4 regions of the Arthrobacter sp. IK3 genome follow, and region 1 is predicted to be linked to each of the others. Evidence: predicted binding sites of a transcription regulator. Region 1 holds the regulator's gene; each other region holds the start of a gene.

Region 1 (5,721 bases):
GGCCGATCATCCGCAGCGCGTCGACATCCTTCAGTCCCTGCATCACGGCCGCGAAGGCACCGACGCCGGGAACCACCAGGCCGTCCGCTTCCAGCACGTCCGACGACTTGGAACTCAGGGTGACGTTGGCCCCCACCCGCTCCAGCGCGCGCACGGCGGAGTGGATGTTGCCGGATCCGTAGTCCAGGACCGTGACGTTGCGGCTCACAGCGCGCCCTTGGTGGAAGGAATACCGTCTACGCGCGGGTCCGGTTCGACTGCGGCACGCAGGGCGCGCGCGAAGGCCTTGAACTGGGCTTCCACGATGTGGTGCGGGTCCCTGCCACCGAGCACGTTCATGTGCAGGCAGATTTGGGCGTGCAGGGTGATCGCCTCGAATACGTGGCGCGTCAGTGACCCGGTAAAGTGACCGCCGATCAGGTGGTATTCCTGCCCGGCGGGCTCTCCGGAGTGGACCAGGTAGGGGCGTCCTGAGATGTCGACGACGGCGTTGGCCAGCGCTTCGTCCAGCGGAACGGTGGCCTCGCCGAAGCGGCGGATACCCGCCTTGGAGCCCAGGGCAGTCTTCAGGGCTTCACCGATGCTGATGGCAACGTCTTCAACCGTGTGGTGGGCGTCGATGTGGGTATCTCCGGTCGCCTTGACTGTGAGGTCGATCAGCGAGTGCTTCGCCAGGGCGGTGAGCATGTGGTCGTAGAACGGCACGGAGGTGCTGATGTCCGACTGTCCGGTGCCGTCCAGATCCAGTTCCACGAGGACGGATGATTCGCTGGTGGTCCGCTCGAGGCGGGCCGTGCGGCCGGTGGCGGTCTCCACGGTCATAAAAGGTTCCTTAGGAAGAAGGGGCTCTGGTTACCAGTCTAGTGTTTGCGCACCGGAGGCGGCGCTCCGGTCGCCGCTGCATGCTAGGCCGAGAGCAGCTCACGGAGCCGGGTGAGGAAGGCGGTGGTTTCGGCCTCCGTGCCGGCGGTCACGCGAAGATGCCCCGGGATACCCACGTCGCGGATCAGCACACCCGCATCCAGGAGCCCCTGCCAGGTCTTCCGCGGGTTCTCGAGTCCCCCGAAGAGGACGAAGTTAGCATCCGACTCGGCCGGCTGCAGGCCCAGTTCGGTCAGTTCGGAGACAATGCGGTCCCGTTGGGCCTTGATGTCCTCCACATTGGCCAGGAGGGCGGGAGCGTGGGCAAGGGCGGCATTGGCGGTGGCCTGCGTGACCGCCGAGAGGTGGTATGGCAGGCGGACCAGGCGCAGGGCATCGGTAACCTCCGGCGCCGCGGCCATATACCCCAGGCGGGCACCGGCCAGGGCGAACGCCTTGCTCATGGTCCGGGAAACGATCAGACGCTCGCGTCCGGGGAGCAGGGACAGCGCACTCGGAGTCCCTGCGTGGGAGAACTCGGCGTACGCCTCATCCACGATCACGACGGCGTTGCTGGCGCTGCCCGCCTCATAGACGGCTTCCACGACGTCCAGCCCGAGAGCCGTGCCTGTGGGGTTGTTGGGAGTGCACAGCAGGACGATGTTCGGTTTCGCTTCCCGCACCTGGTCAGCAGCCGAGGAGACGCTGAGCGTAAAGTCCGCGGCGCGGTGCCCTGCGATGTACTCGGTGCCGGTCCCGTTGGCGAGCAGCGGATACATGGAGTACGTGGGCGGGAAGCTCATGGCGGTCCGGCCCGGGCCTCCGAAGGCCTGCAGGATGTGCTGCAGGACTTCGTTGGAACCGTTTCCTGCCCAGATGTTTTCGACCGACAGCCCGTGGCCGAGGTAGGAGGCCAGCCGTTCACGCAATTCAGTGAATTCCCGGTCGGGGTAGCGGTTGAGCCCGGCTACCGCCTGGCGGACAGACCCGGCAATGGCGTCCGCAACTTCCTGCGGCAGTCCATGGGTGTTCTCGTTGACGTTCAGCAGGACGGGCACTTCCAGCTGCGGAGCTCCGTACGGAGTCTGGCCCCTCAAATCGTCTCGCAGGGGAAGTCGGTTGAGTCTTTCCAGCTGTTCGTTCACCACTACAGCTTAAGGCGCTGCCCGCCGCGCCGCAGAATCCTGCGTAACGGTGACCGGCAGCCCGGGGTGCTGTAAGGGCCTAGCCGGCCACCGGGATGTAGAGCTGGACACCGGCGGGGACCACGGCGTCGGAGAGGTTGTTCAGTTCCATGATGTCCGCGACGACGGCGCGGGGGTCACGTTCGGGAGCGTACTCTCCCGCGAGGCTCCAGAGGCTGTCCCCCCGTGTGCACGCTCACCTGCTGTGTCCGCGTTACCTCTGCGACGCCGCTCGAGGCGAGTGCAGGGGCGGTGAAGAACCCGATGAATGTCAGCAGCGCTGCCCCGCCGAGCATCACTGGAGCGCCGATCAGCAGGAGCCGGCCGCGGCGGGTGAGCTTCAAGGGACCCTGCGGCGCGGTGCGGCTTTTGCCGGAACGGCTTTCTGTGGTGCGGGCGGCCGCGGGGTTGGCACCTGAGCGGCGGGCAGCGGAGGCGAGACGGATGGAGCCCATTGAACTGGGGGCTGCCGCAAACTGAACGGACATGGCAAACCTTTCCGGATCGAAGCCTTTCTTCGCCGGCACACTCACCCGGCTTCGAAACTGGATTCGAACTGTTGGCATCTTCGAATCGAACATGTATTCGATTCCTGCTGTTTCCTTTTCTAGCATCTATCTACGAACGCTGTCGAGACTCACTCGAACAAATGTTTGAAAATGGCCTTCCGCTCACCTAGCGTGGTACCAGCGGAAACCTTCGAAAGCCGCTGGATGTGACCCTCTTGATGAGCGGACCGTTTCCGGCATCAGCGTTCGGACTAAAGGAAAACACCCGCCACTGACATTGCCGCCACTTCCGGGTAGCCCGGAACGCTCGAAGGGAAGCCGAAGTGCCCCGTAGGACAGACTCCGAAGGCCGCCCGGCTGCCGCTGCTGCGGTCGATTCCCCCCGCCCCCGGGCGCTGACCCCGCGGCAGAAGAAGATCCTGGAGACCATCCAGGCATCGGTCAGTGCCAACGGCTACCCGCCATCCATGCGCGAAATCGGAGACACGGTAGGACTGGCCAGCCTGTCCAGCGTCACGCACCAGCTGAGCCAGCTGGAGAAGATGGGATATATCCGGCGGGACCCGAAACGCCCCCGTGCCATGGAGATCCTGGTACCGCTGCTGATGCACAAGGAGACCTCCGGCTCCGCACCGGAAACCCCGGAGACCGGAGCCGCGGCGTCCGTCACGGAGCTGACCACCGCCGTGGACACAGCAATGGTTCCGCTGGTGGGACGGATTGCTGCCGGCGGGCCGATCCTGGCTGAGCAGGTGGTTGAGGAAATGGTCCCGCTCCCCCGACAGCTGGTGGGTCACGGTGAACTCTTTATGCTCCGCGTCTCCGGAGATTCAATGGTGGACGCCGCCATTTGTGACGGGGACTGGGTAGTTGTCCGGCGCCAGCAGACTGCTGAAAACGGGGACATCGTTGCCGCCCTGCTGGACGACGAGGCCACGGTCAAGACCTTCCGCCAGCGCAACGGCCACACCTGGCTGCTGCCGCAGAACACCCGCTACGAGCCGATCATGGGCGACCACGCAACCATCATGGGCAAGGTCGTTTCAGTGATGCGTTCCCTCTAGCCAGCCCAGGTCCCGCTCCGGTCTCCGCCTCTTCGACGGTCTTCGAAGCTAGGCTTCCGCGCGCTGGCCGGCGTTCAGCCGTTCCAGGATGCCCAGCGCCACGGACCTGTCCGTGGTCGACCAGAACGGCGGCAGCGCCGCGCGCAGGAACGCTCCGTACCGGGCCGTCGCCAGCCTCGAATCCAGCACCGCCACCATGCCGCGGTCTCCGGCAGCACGGATCAGCCGGCCGGCCCCCTGGGCCAGCCGGACGGCGGCATGGGTCGCCGAGACGCTCATGAAGCCGTTGCCGCCGGCCTTCGCCACAGCCCTCGTCCGCGCTGTCATCAGCGGATCATCGGGGCGCGGGAACGGAATGCGGTCGATCACGACCAGCCGGCAGGCTTCGCCCGGGACATCGACACCCTGCCACAGGGACATGGTTCCGAACAGGCATGTCGCGTCGTCCTCGGCGAATTCCTTGACCAGGGCGGACATAGAGGACTCGCCCTGGCACAGGATGGGAAAGTCCACTTTGTCGCGCAGGGCAGCCGCTGCGTCCTCGGCAGCACGCCGGGACGAGAACAGCCCCAGGGCGGCTCCGCCGGATGCCTTGAGGAGCGCTTCGAGTTCTTCCAGCTGGGCCGGTGACGTGCCGCGGTCCGGCTTGGGCAGGTCTTTCGCCACGTACAGGACACCCTGCCGGGGATAGTCGAAAGGACTGCCGACGTCGGTGCCCGTCCAGTCCGGGGCGCCGGCTCCGCTCAGGCCGAGTCCGCCCGCTACCGGTCCGAACTCGGTGCCGATCGCCAGGGTGGCAGAGGTCAGCACCACGGTGTGCCCGTCGAAGAGTCCGTCCCTGAGCCGTCCGGCTACGGAGATCGGTGCGATGTTCAGGGTCGCGGGCGCCGAGTCGTCCGCCGGGGAGTATCCCTCGCCCGGGGAGAACGTGCTCGGCCGCGAGGACCACAGGACTTCGCCTGAGTCCGGGGCCTCAAGAAGCCGTTCGCACAGTTCCAGCACGGCGAGCAGCCGTGAACGGGCCATCTGCCGTCCGCCGTCGCCGGCGTCCCCGCCTTCGGGCTTCGAATCAGAGAGGGCAACCCGGCAGGCTTCGCGCACCCGGGAAACCGCCAGCTGCTGTTCTTCGTTGAGGCCGGAGGGCATCAGTCCCGCGGGCAGGCCTTCCACGGACGAGTCAAAGGCACGGCCGGCTGCTGCCAGTTCTTCCACGGAAGCCGAAGTGTGTTTGCGTGCGGCTGTCACGGCGGCGCTGATGACCGTTCCGGAGAGCTGGCCGGTCACTGCCCCGGTCACCCGGTCCTGGAGCTCATGGGCCTCGTCAATCACCACCACGTCATAGTCCGGCAGCACCGCGAGTCCTTCGAACGCACTGATCGCCAGCATTGCGTGATTGGTGATCACGAGGTCGGCTACGGCTGCCTTGGCACGTGCCTGTTCACTGAAACAGTGCTCGGCCACGGGACAGCGCTGGGCTCCCAGGCACTCCATCGCCGTGACGGACACCTGCCGCCAGGCGCGGTCGCTGACGCCGGGCAGCAGCTCATCCCGGTCACCGGTTTCGGTTTCCTCAGCCCAGTCCCGCAGCCGCACTACCTCTCGGCCAAGGGCCGATGTCGGCCCCGCGGCAGGAGCCGGATGGGACACCGCCTTTTCTTCGCCAAGGGTAAAGAGGGCCCCCGGGTCATCGTCGTCGGGAAATCCGCCGCCCGTCTTGTGGACACAGACGTAGTTGCTGCGTCCTTTCAGGAGCGCGACGTCAACGTCACGGGACAGCTTGGGCTTCAGGGCAGCCAGCAGGCGCGGAACATCACGCCCAACGATCTGCGCCTGGAGGGCCAGAGTGGCGGTCGAAACCAGCGCCGGCTTGCTGCTCTGCAGCGCATGGTGGATCAGCGGCACCAGGTATGCCAGTGACTTGCCCGTACCGGTTCCGGCCTGGACCAGCAGGTGCCGGCCGGAGTCGATTGACTCGGCAACCTCCCTGGCCATTTGCTGCTGTCCCGGACGCTGCTGGCCGCCCATTGCTGTCACGGCCGTCTGCAGCAGGTCCAGGACCTCCCCGGCGGTGTCTTTCCTAGGCATGGCTAAGGAACGGCTCCA
Region 2 (5,721 bases), on a different contig from region 1:
GGCTGGATGGGTCCTGTGGGTGACGCTCGGCGGCATAGCGCAGGGAGCGGGGATCACGGTGATCTTCCTGATCCTGGTTCGGCTTGGCGGTTCGGGCCGTCAGGCGGGGCAGCTCTCCGCCATGGTCCAGGGAGGTGGCTATTTGGTGGCTGCCGCCGGACCCGTTGCGCTGGGAACCCTGCATGACGTTTCCGAGGGCTGGACCGTGCCCCTGCTGGTTTGCTGCATCAGCATTGCCGCCCTGTTCGTTGCGGGATCAATAGCAGCGGCCGCCTCTGAGCGGGCGTCAGGCGGTGCCGGAGAGCGGCCAGCGCCCAAACCGAGCGTGACCGGCTAGGCAGGACCTTCAGCACGTACGGTGCTCCCCGATGCAGGCGTCCGGCACTGACCTGGCCTGTACGTACCTGTTCCGTGCCCAGCCCAAGGACTATGGTTCCCCTAACAGGCGTCCGCGCGGCCCTCCCGCGGGGCAGCGGACTGCCGCAGCAGGGCTGACGGAGAGAAGGCAATGAAGACCCGTTTTGACCGCTATCGCCAAATGGCCGAGATCCTGTACCGCAATGGACTGGGATACCTGGTGTCAGTTGCGGGACTTGAGTCCTGGCTGCCGTTTCGCCGCAGGGAGGCCGACGGCGCCGACTCCACCCGGATGGCGAGCCCGGAATACCTGCGCCGGGCGCTGGAAGAACTCGGCCCCACCTATGTAAAGCTGGGCCAGCTGCTCTCCACCCGGCCTGACCTTTTGCCTCCGGCCTACATGGATGAGCTGGCTAAACTGCAGGACTCGGCAACCCCCGCTGCCTGGGACGACGTGCGCGGCTCGCTCAGCCGGGAACTCGGCGCGGACCCCCTGGAGGTGTTTCGCGAATTCAACAGCACCCCGATTGCCAGCGCTTCCATCGGCCAGGCGTATGCAGCGGTGCTGGCGGACGGCACAAACGTGGTGGTGAAGGTGCGGCGTCCCGGCATTGTCCCGGAGGTGGAGGCGGACCTGTCCATCCTGCAGTCCCTGGCCGGTTACGCCAGCCGGCATTGGGAAGCTGCCAGGGACTACGACGTCAAGGGCTTCATGGATGAGTTCGCCGATACCCTCCGCAAGGAAATGGATTATGTGCAGGAGGGCCACAACGCGGATCGTTTCGCGCTGAACTTCGAAGACGACTCCGCGGTGGTCATTCCGCGCGTCTACTGGGAGCACACCACCTCCAAGGTGCTGACCATGGAGCGGCTCTACGGCATGAAGGTCACCGACACCACGGCCCTGGAAGCCGCGGGACTGGACCGCAAGGCCCTCGCCGTCACGGCTGCGGATGCCGAAATGAAGATGGTGTTCGAGGACGGCTTCTTCCACGCTGATCCGCATCCGGGGAACATCTTCGTGCAGCCCAACTCGCAGATCGGGCTCATTGACTTCGGCATGGTTGGAGAACTCGACGACAAGCTCCGCGGCCAGCTTTCGGCCCTGTTCGTCGCCGTCATCCGCAAGGACCCTGAGCGGATGGCCACCGCACTGATGCGGATGACGGTCTCGCGGACCCGTCCGGACCGGATCAAGCTCCGGATGGACCTTGCCGGCCTGATCAAGCTGTACTCGAACCGGACCCTGGGCGATGCCCCGGTGGGCCGGATCATTACGTACGGCCTGGGGATCATCCGGAACCACCACCTGCAGCTGCCCGGGGAGGTTGCCCTGCTGCTGCGGATGCTGATCATGACCGAAGGCATGGGGGAGGTTCTGGACCCGGACTTCAGCATGGGGAAGACGCTCGCGCCCTACGCCCGGCGGATGACCGTGCAGCACCTGAACCCGGCTGCCTACGCCAAACGGCTCGGTAAGGCCGGGGGAGAGCTGCTGGAACTCGGCACCGAGCTGCCCGGACAACTGCAGCGGCTTATCAACACCCTGGACTTTGAAGGAATGGAGGTGCATCTGCGCGCCGGGGACCTGGTTCCCCTGGTGGAACGGCTGGAGCGGGTGGGCAACCGGATGGTCGCGGCGATCTTCGCGGCAGCCTTCATCCGGGGTGTCGGTGAGCTGACACTGGGCGACGCCGACCGCTGGCGCGGCTGGCAGGCGCCGCTCATGGGAGCCGGGCTGGCGTCTACGGGCGTATTGGGCGGCTACCTGGCGTGGTCGGCCCGCCGGCAGCGCCGGCTGGACGCAGGCCAATGACGCATTAACGCGCAACGGCCGGTACCGCGCACAGGCGCGGTACCGGCCGTTTTGGTGCAGAAGCTGTTACTTCTTCAGCCCAAGTTCGGCCGTCGGAATACGGAAGGACTCCTTGGCCGTCAGCGCGGAGATCGCGGCAATGCCGGCAATGGCAGCTGTGAACCAGCTGATCACTACCCAGCCGCCCGGCTCCAAGCCACCGAGGGCAGCAACGATGGACGGCGCGAAGCCGGCCATCAGGAAGCCCAGCTGGGTGCCGATTGCCAGTCCGGAGAAGCGGACCTTGGCGCTGAACATCTCCGCGTAGAAGGACGGCCACACGGCGTTCGCAGCGGCATAGCCGCAGCCGAAGACCACCACGGAGAGGGTGAACTGCAGGAGCGAGTTACCGGATTCCATGGAGAGCAGGTAGAACGGCATCACGGCGGCGCTGGAGAGCGCGCCGTAGATGAATACCGGCTTCCGGCCGAAGCGGTCGGCAGCCATGCCGAACAGCGGCTGCGTGAACAGCGCGGCGATGTTGCCAGCCACTACCAGCCACAGGGTGATGGCGGCGTCGACATTTCCTACTTCGGTGCCGTACTTGATGGCCAGGGTGCCGTACACGGTCGAGACAGCCGCGATGAAGGCGCAGCAGATGACGCGCAGGACGTCACGCCAGTGGTGCTTGAGCAGTACGCCCACCGGCAGCTTGGCGATCTGGTTGTTTGCCTTGGCTTCCTGGAAGGTCGGGGTCTCGTGGAGGGTGCGGCGGATGAAGTAGGTGACCACAACAACGACGGCGCTGAGCCAGAACGGAATGCGCCAGCCGATTCCGTACTTGATGTCATCGGGCAGGGCCATGACCGGAATGAAGACCATGGCTGCAAGGATCTGGCCGCCCTGGGTTCCGGTAAGGGTCCAGGACGTGAAGAAGGCGCGGCGGCCGTCGGGGGCGTGTTCCAGCGTCATGGAGCTGGCGCCTGCCTGCTCGCCGGCTGCAGAGAGGCCCTGTGCCAGGCGGCAGAGGACCAGCAGGGTGGGAGCCCACCAGCCAATGGTGTTGAAGTCCGGCAGGCAGCCGATCAGGAAGGTGGAGGCACCCATCAGGATGAGGGTAAACATAAGGATCTTCTGGCGGCCGACGCGGTCTCCAAAGTGTCCCAGGATCACTGCGCCAACCGGGCGGGCGATGTAGGCGAAGCCGAAGGTCGCCAGGGACATGATGCTCGCCTGGGCATCGGCATCCGGGAAGAAGACATAGGGGAAGATCAGCGATGCGGCCGTGCCGAATATAAAGAAGTCGTAGTACTCGACCGCGCTGCCCATGAAGCTCGCCGCGGCGGCCTTCTTCGGGGTCTTGGCGGTGGCTTGGGCGGACTGCGTCGGAGCAGCGCTCATGTGGGGCCTCCAAGGGATGGTGTGCGGTAAACGCACAGCAGTGCTTCATGCGAACACCACAATGTAACCCGCGCCATAGTCAGATGCAACACATGTGTGCGAAATGCGCACAGTTGTGCATTTTATGAACAGGCCGGTACCGTGGGCCTAGCCCCGTCCCGGGCGCCGAAGGGAGAACCACTTGAGCACCACCACCGAATCCTGGCTCGTTGGCCTGATTGGCGAAGGGATCACCACATCCCTGACACCGCCAATGCATGAGCGGGAAGCCCGGGAAAACGGACTTTCCTACCTCTACCGGCCTGTGGACCTTTCGGTGAACGGGCGCAGCGGGACCGAGGTAGGTGACCTGCTGCGCTACGGCCGCGACCTTGGCTTTAACGCCTTCAACATCACCCATCCGTGCAAGCAGCTCGTCATGGAGCACCTGGACCAAGTGTCCGACGACGCCGCCCGGTTAGGTGCCGTCAACACCGTGCTGGTCACGGACGAGGGTTTCATGGGCCACAACACGGACCACTCCGGCTTTGGCCGGGCCCTCGCCGCGGGCCTGCCCGGTGCGGCACTGGAGAAGGTAGTCCAGCTCGGGGCCGGCGGCGCGGGAGCTGCTGTCGCCTACGCCCTCCTGAAGGCCGGCGTTGGACAGCTGACCCTGATTGACCTTGACCTCGACCGGGTGCAGGAACGCGTCCAGGCGCTGTCCGCGCTCTTCCCGGAGGCGCACGTCGCCGCCGGAACCAGCGCTGACCTGGCGGGCGCACTCGCAGCGGCGGACGGCTTTGTGCAGGCTACCCCGGTGGGCATGCACTCCCATCCCGGCATGCCGGTCGATCCCGCACTCCTGCGCAGCGAACTGTGGGTGGCCGATGTCATCTACCGTCCCGTGCGGACCAAGCTCATCGACACTGCCGAATCGCTGGGCTGCCGCGTGCTGGACGGCGGACACATGGCGGTGGGCCAGGCAGTGGACGCGTTTGAACTTATTACCGGCATCCGCCCGGACCCGGCCCGCATGCGGGCACACTTCCTGGACATGGTCAGCAACGGCCTCTGAGCCGGAAGGGATTACCCAATGCGTACGTCGATTGCCACGGTCTGCCTCTCCGGAACCGTGGAGGACAAGCTCCGTGCCTGTGCCGCCGCTGGATTCGACGGCGTCGAAATCTTTGAGCAGGACCTGGTGGTTTCCCCCTCCACACCGGAGCAGATCCGGGACCTGGCGCAGGAACTGGGCCTGACACTGGACCTTTACCAGCCGTTCCGTGACTTCGAGGGAGTCGAGGAGGACGTGCTGGCAGATAACCTGCGGCGCGCCGAGGCCAAGTTCCGGCTCATGAACCGCTTGGGCATCGACACCATGCTGGTGTGCTCCAACGTAGCAACCGCCACCATTGACGATGACGCTGTAGCAGCAGCCCAGCTTCGTCGAATGGGCGAAACCGCCGCACGGTACGGCGTCCGGCTCGCCTATGAGGCGCTGGCCTGGGGCCGCTACGTCAGCGACTTTGAACATGCGTGGCGCATCGTGGAGCTTGCTGACCACCCCAACGTGGGCACCTGCCTGGACAGCTTCCACATCCTCTCCCGCCGCTGGAATCCGGAGGCGATCGAAAAGATTCCCGCCGAGAAGATTTTCTTCGTCCAGCTGGCTGACGCTCCCGAGTTGTCCATGGACGTTCTGTCCTGGAGCCGCCACTACCGGGTCTTTCCCGGTGAAGGCGCATTCGACCTGGTCACCTTCATGGGGCATCTGGTGCGCAGCGGCTATAACGGTCCGGTATCACTGGAAATCTTCAACGACGTCTTCCGGCAGGCCGCCGAGGAACGCACTGCGGTCGATGCCATGCGCTCACTGATCCGCCTGGCCGAACAGACCTCCATCCACCTGCAGGAAACCGGCGCCGGCGAAACCGCCATGGAACTCTCCACCCTGCCCGGAGTCGGGGAACCGCTCGGTTTCAACTTCGCCGAGGTCAAAGCCGGCGACCCCGAAACCATCCGCACGCTGCTCTACCAGCTTGGCTTCACCTGCCAGGGAACCCACCGCAGCAAAGCCGTTGAGCTGTGGACCCAAAACGGGGCGCGGGTGATCATCAACAGCCAGAACGCACGCGGACTGGAGCCCGGTATCTCGGCGATCGGCCTGGACGTACCGGACGCCCTCGCCG
Region 3 (5,721 bases), on a different contig from region 1:
CGTTCGCCGTAGCTGATGCCACCTCACTGACCGAGGCCGGGTATGTGGGTGAGGATGTCGAGACGATTCTGCTGAAGCTCATCCAGGCCGCCGACGGCGATATTGAGCGGGCCCAGCGCGGAATCATCTACATTGACGAGATCGACAAGATCGCCCGTAAGTCCGAGAACCCCTCCATTACGCGGGATGTCTCCGGCGAAGGTGTCCAGCAGGCGCTGCTGAAGATCATCGAAGGCACCGTTGCCAGCGTGCCCCCTCAGGGCGGGCGGAAGCACCCCAACCAGGACCTGATCCAGATCGACACCTCGAACGTACTGTTCATCGTCGCCGGCGCATTCGCAGGACTCGAGGGGGTGATCGCAGAACGCTCCGGGCGCAAGGGAATCGGCTTCGGTGCCAGCCTCTCCTCGGGCAGCCCAGCCTCCACACACGCTGACGTACGCCCCGAGGACCTGGTGAAGTTCGGCCTCATTCCTGAGTTCATCGGCCGGCTGCCCATCATCACCGCGGTGAGCCCGCTGGACGGGGATGCCCTCATCGACATTCTGACCGGTCCCCGGAACGCGCTCGTGAAGCAGTACGCAAAGATGTTCCACCAGGACGGGGTCGAGCTGGTATTCGAAGAGGAGGCCCTTGCCGCCGTTGCTGCAACAGCCCTCGAGCGCGGCACCGGAGCGCGCGGGCTGCGGGCAATTATGGAGGAGATCCTCATGCCCCTCATGTTCGACCTTCCCGGCCGGGAGGACGTGGCCTCCGTCCTGGTCACCGAGGCGCTCGTGAACGGCACCGGCAGTGCTGTCGTGAAGGGCCACTCCGCCGCCGCGGCCGCGGCGGCTTAGTCCCAGTCCAGGTCGTAGGGATCCCGCCAGGAGGATTCGGAGGCCGGGATCCTCACGGCGTCCCGGGCCGGAATCCACAGGACAACCGTCACATTGTCCCGGCTCTCGTCGAGGAAAGTGACGTTCAGATGCGCTGAATCACCCGTCCTGGCTGTGACTTTTACGTCCCGCGTTTCGCTTCCGCCGTCGACCAGGTGCAGCAGCGCCCGGGCATATGGCTCGCGCCGGTACGGGAAACGGACAACACCGGAGCTGAAGTCAGGAATGAGGCTCTCATCCCGGTATTTTCCAGGCTTATGACCGGGTTGTTTTCCTGGGCCGCGGGATTGCATTTGCCCATCCTCGCAGGCTGGTCAGGGTTTGGCTCGTGTCCAGACTTACCTGTTTGCCGTGCAGATGGGAACCCCTGCACGCCGTTGGGGCTCTCGTTTGAGCAAAATGACCCGATCTCGGTTGACGCCGAGTGCAGTGCCGTTACCGTCCAGTACGTCAAGAGGCATCATGAAAAACAACCAGAAACGGGGAACGACCATGATCCGCAAGACCGTGAAATGTTCAGTAGCACTGGCCGCCGCCCTTGGCCTGGCAGCAAGCGCCGCCCCCGCAGTGGCTGCCCCCGCATCGGTACCGGCTGAGGCCACACCGGCCGCAGGCTCCGCCGCCGCCATGGCCCAGGACGCCAGGACGTTCCTTGCCGAATACGGCGTGGACCAGCCGACGATCGACGCCCTGATCGCTTCCTTCGAGGCGGGCCAGACCTGGGACTCCCTCTCAGGGGCAGAGCCGGTGAGCACGGAGGCAATCAGTGAGGCCGGGGCGGATAAGACCGTTGCGCGCTATGCCGACGGCTCCGTGGCTGTCACCTCCATCCAGAAGCCTGCCGCCGTACAGGGCGGGGTCGCACCGCAGGGCGTTTCGGACTGCAAGTACGCACGCATCGGCGCCGAAGAGCACTACGACGACTGCCTGGTCGACTTCTGGGCAGGACTGATCTACATGGGCTTCCGGGCAGATTACATCGCCCGGGATAACACCACCGATTCGATCACCGCCGCCTACTCACCGGACTACATCATGGGCGGGGCCACGAGTGCCGACGAAACCTACTTCGGGGTCAGCCGTCCCGATGAGACAGTAAGCGGCGCACCGGCCACCGCACGGCTCTCCGTGCAGGCCTTCCCTGCCGGAGTTCCTATCCCGTTTCAGTTCTGGGTCCAGCTGAACGTCGGCTACGGTGGTGCCTACATGACTTACTCCAGCTAGACGGAAGGGGGATGAAATGGGCGTCATCACCGGATGGCACGTCACGATCATCCTGGTCGTCCTGGTCGTAGCCGCGCTGATCGCCGGCGTCATCTACATCGCACGCAAGGGAGTCCCCCGGTGGTTCGTCCGCAGGGCCTCCCGCCGCGACGACGAATGAAAAAAGCCCCGGAGTCCGTTCCGGGGCTTTTTCATGACCATGCTTGAGCACCAGCGCTTTCAGCTGACTCTGCACCGGCTTGTCCCACTGCGGGAGGGGCGGTGCTAACCTGAGTTAGTTCGAAGATATGTTCTATGCGAGGTGTGTCGTGACAGCAGTAACGGACGTCGGCCCGCTTCTGGGTATCTGCCCAATTCTCGAGGTGCCGGTCAGTCCAAGCTCGGTCCCGGCGGGTTTCCCCTCCCCTGCCCAGGATTACTACGACGGCGGACTGGACCTGAACAAACACCTGATCTCCGACGAAACCTCCACCTTTATCGTGCGGGTCAGCGGAGATTCCATGACCGGCGCCGGCATCAGCGACGGAGACGAGCTGATCGTTGACCGGTCCCTGAAGCCGCGAGACGGCAGTGTCGTCGTGGCCATCCTTGACGGTGAGCTCACTGTGAAGCGGCTGCAGGTGACGGCCCGCGGTGTCGTCCTGCGCCCGGAGAACGGTGAGTACCCCGACATCGAAGTGCCGGAGCTGAGCGATCTGGTCATTTGGGGAGTCGCCACCCGCTGTCTTCACCGGCTTTAGCGCCAGCAATGGGTGATACGCCAGCGACGTCCCCTTACCCGCAGGGACCGCGCATTGCACTGGTGGACGTGAACAGTGCCTACGTGTCCATGGAGCGCGCTTTCGACCCCAGGCTGGCCGGGGTCCCGGTCGTTGTGCTGTCCAATAATGACGGCTGCGTGGTCGCCCGGTCGGACGAAGCCAAGGCTCTGGGCATTGAAAACGGGACTCCTTGGTTCAAGCTCTCTGAGGCCGCACCGCGCATGGGACTTGTCCAGCGCAGCAGCAACTACGAGCTGTACGGTGACATGTCTGCCAGGGTCATGAAGCTGCTTGCCCGGTACTCGGTGGCCGTCGAGGTGTATTCAGTCGATGAAGCATTTTTGCATCTCAGAGGCCTTCCGGAAGAGCTCCACACACGGGGCCATGAGATCAGGGCAGCGGTCCTGCGCAACATAGGCCTGCCGGTGTGCGTGGGCATCGCCCCGACAAAAACCCTGGCCAAGTTCGCCAACCGGGTCGCCAAGCAGAACCGGCACATGGGCGGCGTCTGCAACCTGGACACCCTGCCTGCCGGCACCGTCGACACCATCATGTCCAAGGTCCCGGTCACCGGACTCTGGGGGGTAGCATCGCGCATCGGCAAGAAGCTGAACTCCATGGGCATCTACACGATTGCCGACCTGCGCGGCGCCGACCCCGTCATGATCCGCAGCCGGTTCTCTGTCGTTCTGCAGCGCACCGTGCTGGAGCTGAACGGAATCCCCTGTGTGCCCATGGAGACTGAACGCGCGGACAAGAAGCAGATGATCTTCTCCCGATCCTTTTCAACGCCGGTGACCAGCCGCGAGGAAATGCACCAGGTCATGAGCGTGTACGCCCAAAAAGCGGCGGTTCGGCTCGCCAGGGATAATCAGCTTGCCCGGATCCTGACCGTCTTCGCCGGGACTTCGCATTTCAACGACCGGGAGTCCTCCTTCCCCTCGGCGACCGTGCATCTGGAGGTGCCTACCGCGGATCCCGTCATCCTCACCCGTGCTGCCGTCGAAGCTATGGATAAGCAGATGGTGGAAGGGATTCGCTACGCCCGGGCCGGAGTCATGCTCACGGACCTCTCCCCCGCCGGCGCTCAGCCGGTTTTCGATGAGTTCGTCAGCGTCCATGAAAAGCGGGCCATCGGGGAACTTCTGGGGAAGGTGACCGACAAGTACGGCGCCAACTCCATTGGTCTTGGCCTGGCCGGGCTGTCTTCTGCGCGGCCGGACTGGACGATGACCAGGAAGTTCTCCTCCCCGCGCTACACCACGGAATGGGACGAGCTGCCCGTCGTTAGGGCCTGACACAGCCTCTGTGGGCGGGATTTTCCGTTGTCTGTGTCACACATTCGGCGTTTTTTGCGCGCTCAGGCACTTCAAGTGGGGTTGGAGGCGGGGAGGACCACAGCCGCCAGGCCGTACGGTCCCACTTCAGTTCGCAGGTAAAACCGTGACGCTGAAGATCGAGAAACTGGGAATCTCCAACTTCGGCGACCTGGCATTCGAATAGGTTACGGAGCGGCGGCGGGGATCATGCTCGTCGCCGCCCCCTAGGCTTGGATCCGGCCGACCCCTCTTCATCGACTAGTCACTCAACTGACCCCGGAGAACGGCGGCAGTCCTCCGTGGGGTGCCGCCGTTCTCAATCTGCGCCGTCTCTAGGCGGCCCGCGTCAACCCGACCGCGGCGGCCTGGGCGGCGCGCAGCGCCTCCGTCATGGCCGCTTTCAGGGCCGGGTACGGCACGTCCAGATCTGCGCCGAGCGTGCGCTGGAAAGCGGACAGGGCTTCAAAAACAGGCGTGCCGGCTTCCTCGTCGGTGTGGCCTTCGGCCGTAAGGCGGGTCTTAACGTCGACCGCGATGTCTTCGGCCTGGATGCCGAGCTGTGCCAGGGCTTTTGAGGCTACTCCTGTGGTTTCGCCGGCGAGCATCGTGCCGAGCAGGAGGTGGTCTTCAGTGACGCTGTGCCCCAGTTCGAGCGCTTCCTTCACGGCCTGGTTCAGGGCCTCGCGGGCGCGCGGAGTGAACGGGATGTGGCCGCTCTGCTCGCTCTGCCCGAGCCCGATGATGTCCTGGACGGCGGTGCGCACGGCTTCAATGTCGGCTCCGCGGCGGTTCAGTGTCTGGGCGGCGGAATTCTTTCCATCATGGAGGATACCGAGCAGCAGGTGTTCGGTGCCGATGTAGTTGTGGTTGAGCATCCGTGCCTCTTCCTGGGCAAGGACGACGATCCGGCGGGACGTCGGGGTGAAGCGTTCGAACATGTCACTCCTCGAAGAAGGGAAGGGGACCCCGGCTTACTGCGCCGGGGTTCCCTTGGGTTTGTTATGACAGGGCGGCGCGGACGATGTCGCTGACGGCCTTGCCGTCGAAGCGTCCGGCAACCTCAGCTGTCACGGGTTTCATGACCATGCCCATGGAGCGCATGGACAGTTCCGTGCCCTGCGCTTTCAGCTCGTCAATAACCTTGGCGACGATGGCCTCGACGTCGGAGCGGGTGAGCGGCTCGGGCAGGTACGCCTCGATGATCACGGCCTCGGCGATCTCAGCCGCGGCACGGTCGTCCTGGCCTGCCTCGGTGTAGATGCGGGCGGTGTCCCGGCGCTTTGCCGCTTCCTTCTGCAGCAGTGCGGTCACCTGGGCGTCATCCAGTTCGACGGGCGTCTTGCCAGCCTTCTCGCGGGTGCCGATCTCTCCCAGTACGTTGCGGACGGTCGTCAGTTCAAGCTTGCGCCCGGCCTTCATATGGGCGGTAACGTCTGCCTGCAGTTTCTCTTTCAGGGTCATGGTTCTAACTTTCGTGTTCAGGCCCCCGGAAGGGCGGTCCAGCTGAATGCCTTTGGCAGCAGCTCTGCCGGCTGCGGG
Region 4 (5,721 bases), on a different contig from region 1:
AGCCCGCAGCCGGTGAAGACGTCGAAGGTCCGCAGCACCTGTTCGTGGAAGACCGTCACCCCGTGGGTTTCCGCCAGCACCGGGCGCAGCGATTCGTGCGGGTACACCGCCGGGGCCCAGCCGTGGCGGTGCTCCAGGAACGGCTGCACCATGTCGGATTTCATGGGCCCTGGCCGGAACAGTGAAATGTCGATGATCAGGTCATTGAAGTCCCGCGGCGCCATCTTGCCCACCAGCTCCCGCTGGCCGGGCGACTCGATCTGGAAGCAGCCCAGCGTGTGCGTGCTGCGGATCAGCTCGAAGGTGGGCTCGTCATCCAGCGGAACGGCATCCAGGTCGATCCGCCCGTCCTCGTCGATCCACTCCGGGCGGGGTTCGGTTTCTTCCACATGCTTTCCGGCCCGGGCTACGTCGTCTCCGCCGGAATGGACCCGAACCACCTCGTTCAGGGCGAACGCCATGGCGGACTGCATCCGCACGCCCAGCACGTCCAGCTTGAGCATGCCCATTGGATCCATGTCGTGCTTGTCGAACTGGGACATGGGCAGGCCCAGGCCACTGGGCTGCACGGGCGTGCGGTCCAACAGCGAGGTGTCCCCCAGGATCACCCCGCACGGATGCATTGAAATATGGCGGGGCAGCCGGTCCAGCCGTTCGGTCAGGTCCACCAGCAGGTCCAGCTGGCGGTTCTGCTGCACGGCCTCGGCCACGCCGCGCAGTTCGGGTTTCTCGGCGAGCGCCTCACGGAAATGGCTCGCCGAGAAGCGCCACAGTGCCTTGGCCACGGCGCTGACCTCCTCATCAGGCAATCCCAGGGCCAGGCCGGCGTCGCGCACCGCTCCGCGCGCCCGGTAACCGTTCTGCATGCTCATGAGGGTGACCCGCTGGGCGCCGAAGCGTTCAAAGATGCGGTGGTACACGTTGTGCCGTTCGGCGCTTTCAACGTCAATGTCGATGTCCGGCAGCGTGGAGCGGTCCCGGGAGAGGAACCGTTCAAATATGAGGTTGTGTGCCAGCGGGTTCACGTGGCTGATGCCCAGCAGGTAGTTCACCAGCGAGGACGCACCCGATCCGCGTGCCGCCGCTCGCACTCCCATGTCCCGGATCATGGTGGAGACTTCCGCGACAGTGAGGAAGTAGGCGGCAAAGCCGAGCCTCTCGATAATCCCCAGCTCGTGTTCCAGCCGGTTGCGCATGGCAGCTTCCGCGGCACCGCCCAGGTGCCCGAAGCGCCTGCCTATTCCGGCTTCGCAGCGTCCGCGCAGTTCCAGCACCGGTTCCGCGTCGATCCCGATGACCCCGGCTTCCGGGACCACGGGCTGCTTCCACCCCATGTCTGCTTCCGGGTCGATCCGGCAGGTATCGGCGAGCGCCTCCGTTCCGGCCAGCAGCTTGGCTGCCCCGGCACGCCCGTAGCCTGCTTCCTCGCTGATCTCCGCGGCGAGCGCTGCCATCTGCCTGCCCGTCTTGAGCCAGCCCTGCCCATTTGGCTGCAGGTCCTGCAGCTGCGCCATGGCGGTCAGGGCGCGTGCGGCGTCGAGCACGTCTGCGGTAGCGGCGCCGTCTTCATCCACGTAGCGCACGGCGTTGGTCAGCACGGCGGGGAGGTGCATTTCATCGGAGAGCCGGTACATCCGCACGGCGTGGGCCAGGCTCAGGTTGGTTCCCGGCGCGCTGAGGTGCGTGACTACCTCCACGGCGAGCGCCGCGCGCGGCATGACCGAGAGCCAGCGCCGGAACAGGGTGCGGGCCACGGCATAGCTGCGGCTGCGCATGGCCCGTCCCACGTCGGTATAAGGGCCCACCAGCACGGTCAGTACGGGTTCCCCGTCCCTGCCCAGTACCCGGGCTGCAAGCTGTTCGAGGGTGACGCCGGGCGGGCGTCCCGTACGCCCCTTGGAGGGAGAGGTTCCGGCATGTGCGTCGGAAATGAGCCGGCACAGCGCGTGGTAGCCCGCTCCCCCGTTATTCCCGTGGGCCAGGATGACCGCCCTGCCGGTCACCTCAGCGTCCCGGCCTTCCCCGTCCAGGATGGCAAGGTCCACCCCGACGATGGGATCAATGCCGGCGTCCATGCAGGCACGCAGGTGCTTGACCGTGCCGTACAGGCCGTCACGGTCCGTGCAGGCGAGCGCGTCGGCTCCGTCCGCTGCGGCGGCCTGGGCCAGCTCTTCCGGCCAGGACGTGCCGTAGTGGGCGGAAAAGGCCGTAGCGGCGTGAAGATGGGTGAAGCTCATGGCACGGTACTCACGGCACGCGCGCTAAGCGCTTTCCCGCAGGGCGTCATGGATCCGGATCAGCCGCCAGGTGTTGGAGGCAGTCTGCCGGGAAATGTCCAGGGTGCGCAGCGGCGAGCGCGGACTCAGGCGGGCCTGGACCCGCCAGATTTCCGAATCCACCAGTCCGGGGCCGTGTCCGCGCTCTGCCCGGGGTTCTTCCTCCCACCAGCTGCGGCGTTCATACCAGCGCACCGGGTTGGCTGCCACCTTGTATGTCCTTCCCTGCCAGATAAGGCGCAGCGGTATGCCCGCGGGTGAGCACACTACCTCCACCGCTTCACTAAAAAGTCCCATGGCTGCCCCTCGCTGTGCCTATTGCCGGTGTGGCCTTCGCCTGAATTGGATTGATGTCCGGCCGCTGCTCCGGACAGATGAAGCATCTCCCGGAACTGAACCCTATTCGAATATATATTCGAATCTCCAGTGTACGACTGCACTCTGACAATCCCCGCAGTGCCCTCTGGGAAGCTGGTGTGAGTTCGGATTTATTCTGCTGCTGCCTCCACCCGTGACTGTGTTGAGAGTGGAATCTCCCGGATAAACAGGCACAGCACCCCGCCTGCGGCAACCAGGGGAATGCTGAGCAGGAAGATGGGCGGCAGGGCCGTTCCGAACGCTGCTCCGATTGCCTGCTGCACCGGGCCGGGAAGGGACTGCAGCACCGCCGGAGTGAGCGAATTGATGCCTTCCGCGGGAAGCATCCCCGCAGCCCCGGCGGGGGCATCTGCAAGCTGGTCGGTCAGCCGCTGGATGAAGATGGACCCGAAGGCGGCAATACCGAACGAAGCACCGATCTGGCGGAAGTAGTTCGCGGCGGAGATGGCAGTGCCCATGTTCTGCTGCGGAACACTGTTCTGCACAATCAGCACCAGGTTCTGCAGCAGCGCACCAATCCCCAGGCCAAGCACAGCCATCCCGATCGCCGTGAACCAGTACGGGGTGTCCTGGGAAATCCGCGAGAGCAGCACCAGCCCGGCAATGATCACGGCGCACCCGGCGACGGGGTAGATCTTGTACCGCCCGGTGTGCGCAATGAGCTGCCCGGTGCCGATGGACGTCAGCAGGAGCCCGGCCATCATCGGCAGCATCATCAGCCCCGACTGCGTGGCGGTGGCGCCATTGACCATCTGCAGGAACGTGGGCAGGTAGGAGATGGTGGAGAACATCGCTATTCCGACGGCGATGCCCGCCAGCACCGGGATCAGGAAGTTCCGCATCCGGAACAGGCCCAGCGGCAGGATCGGTTCGCTCGCGCGCCGTTCGGCCCAGACGAACGCCGCCCCGGCCAGCACTGCGGCAGCGGCCAGGCCCAGGATCTGCGGGCTGCCCCAGTCATAGGTGGTGCCTCCCCAGCTGGTGACCAGGATCAGGGCCGTTGAGGCAACCGCAAGCAGCGCTGCGCCGGCGTAGTCGAGGCGCGGACGGCGCCCGGAGACCTTGGGAAGGTGCAGGGAGGTGATGACGACGGCGAGCGCGACCGCGCCGATGGGCACGTTGATGTAGAACACCCAGCGCCAGGACCACGAATCGGTGATCCAGCCGCCCAGCAGCGGCCCGCCCACTGAAGCCAGGCCGAAGGAAGCCCCGATCAGCCCCATGTAGCGCCCGCGTTCCCGCGGGGAGACCAGGTCTCCGATGATGGCCTGCGCGCCGATCATGAGTCCGCCGCCGCCGATGCCCTGCAGGGCCCGGAACGCGATCAGCTGGCCCATGTTCTGGGACAGCCCGGAGAGGACGGAGCCCAGCAGGAAGACGGCAATGGCGAAGATGAAGATGTTCTTGCGGCCGAACAGGTCACCGAGCTTGCCGTAGATGGGCAGCCCGATGGTCGCGGCCAGGATGTAGGCGGTGACTACCCAGGAGAGGTGTTCAAGGCCGTTGAGGTCCCCCACGATGGTGGGAAGGGCCGTGGCCACGATTGTCTGGTCCAGTGCCGCGAGCAGGACGGAGAGAACCAGGCCGGTAAACACCAGCACCCGCCCGCGCGGCGTTCCCTCGTCCTGGGTTTCCGTACTTCCGGCACCGACCGGTACTGCAGCATGTGCACCTGAGGCCATTAGTGTTGCGCCTCCCCTTCCAGTTGAACGCTGGCCGTCCTGGCCAGCGGTATTTCCCGAATAAAGAGCGTCAGCACGAACGCCGCCCCCAGGGCCGGGATACCCAGCAGGAAGACCGGAGGCAGGGCGGTTCCGAACGCGTCGGCAATGAAATCCCGAGCCGGCGCGGGCAAGGCCCGCAGCTGGTCCGGGCTGATGGAGTTCACTCCCTGGCTGGTCACTGACCGCACGGCGGCCGGGGCATCCGCCACCTGGTCATTGAGCCGGGAGATGAAGACCGATCCGTAGACGGCGATTCCGAGTGTTCCGCCGATCTGGCGGAAGTAGTTGGCAGAGGAGACTCCTGTGCCCATGTTCTGCGGCGGAACGCTGTTCTGCACAATCAGCACGACGTTCTGCATCAGCATGCCGATTCCCAGTCCCAGGACGAACATTCCCAGTGCCGTGAACCAGTACGGGCTGCTGGCCGAGATGCGCGAGAGCAGCAACAGGCCAAAAATCATGATCAGCGCGCCGGCAACCGGGTAGATCTTGTACCGGCCGGTGCGGGAGATGAGCTGCCCGGTTCCAATGGAGCTCAGCAGCAGGCCGGCCGTCATGGGCAGCATCATCAATCCCGAGTCCGTGGCGCTGGCACCGTTGACCATCTGCAGGAAGGTCGGCAGGTAGGAGATGCTGCCGAACATCGCCAGCCCGACGGCGAGTCCCACGAGTGAGCAGACGACGAAGTTGCGGATCCTGAACAGGCGCAGCGGAAGGATGGGCTCCTCGGCGCGAAGCTCCACCGGAATGAACACCGCGACGGCAACCAGCGCGGCCGCCCCGAGGCCAAGGATGGTTGGGGACGTCCAGGCGTAAGTGGTTCCGCCCCAGCTCGTAATGCCGACCAGTGCCGCGCTCGCAACGGCGAGCATGACGGCGCCGGGATAGTCCAGCTTGATGCCGGCAGCGCTGCGCCTGGGCAGGTGCAGGGACGTAATGATCAGCGCCAGGGCAATCGCGCCGAGCGGCAGGTTGATGTAGAAGACCCACCGCCAGGACCAGTACTGGGTCAGGTATCCGCCCAGCAGGGGTCCGCTGACCGAGGCGACGCCGAAGGCCGCACCGATCAATCCCATGTACTTGCCGCGGTCGCGTGCCGAAACAATGTCTCCGATGATTGCCTGCGCACCGATGATCAGCCCGCCACCACCAACTCCCTGCAGCGCCCGGTAGGCAATCAGCTCGCCCATGCTGTGGGCCTGGCCCGAAAGCGCAGATCCCAGCAGGAAGACCGCAATCGCGAAGATGAAGATGTTCCTGCGTCCCAGCAGGTCGCCGAGCTTGCCGTAGATGGGCAGCCCGATCGTGGACGTCAGGAGGTAGGCGGTGATGACCCAGGACAA

What was found. The regulator LexA, encoded in region 1, represses DNA repair genes until DNA is damaged. The targets are predictions, from matches to a motif close to TCGAACANNTGTTCGA.
Region 2: a site for LexA is predicted at 3,640-3,655, ahead of ACSLGO_RS08565 (shikimate dehydrogenase). Genes of this name have one in related genera too.
Region 3: a site for LexA is predicted at 2,382-2,397, ahead of ACSLGO_RS05910 (LexA family protein). Genes of this name have one in related genera too.
Region 4: a site for LexA is predicted at 2,680-2,695, ahead of ACSLGO_RS11965 (DUF6504 family protein). Genes of this name have one in related genera too.

Annotation. Positions count from the first base shown of each region.
Region 1 covers NZ_JBPPSW010000006.1:33,792-39,512, forward strand. The annotation lists gene hisH (imidazole glycerol phosphate synthase subunit HisH) at 1-208, opposite strand, end outside; gene hisB (imidazoleglycerol-phosphate dehydratase HisB) at 205-822, opposite strand; gene ACSLGO_RS09310 (histidinol-phosphate transaminase) at 906-2,006, opposite strand; gene ACSLGO_RS09315 (hypothetical protein) at 2,183-2,533, opposite strand; gene lexA (transcriptional repressor LexA) at 2,950-3,618, shown strand; gene ACSLGO_RS09325 (ATP-dependent DNA helicase) at 3,667-5,703, opposite strand; gene hflX (GTPase HflX) at 5,696-5,721, opposite strand, start outside.
Region 2 covers NZ_JBPPSW010000005.1:156,718-162,438, reverse strand. The annotation lists gene ACSLGO_RS08580 (MFS transporter) at 1-337, shown strand, start outside; gene ACSLGO_RS08575 (ABC1 kinase family protein) at 509-2,173, shown strand; gene ACSLGO_RS08570 (MFS transporter) at 2,240-3,553, opposite strand; gene ACSLGO_RS08565 (shikimate dehydrogenase) at 3,735-4,607, shown strand; gene ACSLGO_RS08560 (bifunctional sugar phosphate isomerase/epimerase/4-hydroxyphenylpyruvate dioxygenase family protein) at 4,626-5,721, shown strand, end outside.
Region 3 covers NZ_JBPPSW010000003.1:269,359-275,079, reverse strand. The annotation lists gene clpX (ATP-dependent Clp protease ATP-binding subunit ClpX) at 1-839, shown strand, start outside; gene ACSLGO_RS05925 (hypothetical protein) at 836-1,171, opposite strand; gene ACSLGO_RS05920 (hypothetical protein) at 1,341-2,102, shown strand; gene ACSLGO_RS05915 (hypothetical protein) at 2,119-2,262, shown strand; gene ACSLGO_RS05910 (LexA family protein) at 2,441-2,842, shown strand; gene ACSLGO_RS05905 (Y-family DNA polymerase) at 2,851-4,161, shown strand; gene ACSLGO_RS05900 (Clp protease N-terminal domain-containing protein) at 4,515-5,120, opposite strand; gene ACSLGO_RS05895 (GatB/YqeY domain-containing protein) at 5,182-5,643, opposite strand.
Region 4 covers NZ_JBPPSW010000008.1:60,717-66,437, reverse strand. The annotation lists gene ACSLGO_RS11970 (DNA polymerase III subunit alpha) at 1-2,237, opposite strand, end outside; gene ACSLGO_RS11965 (DUF6504 family protein) at 2,262-2,573, opposite strand; gene ACSLGO_RS11960 (MDR family MFS transporter) at 2,765-4,336, opposite strand; gene ACSLGO_RS11955 (MDR family MFS transporter) at 4,336-5,721, opposite strand, start outside.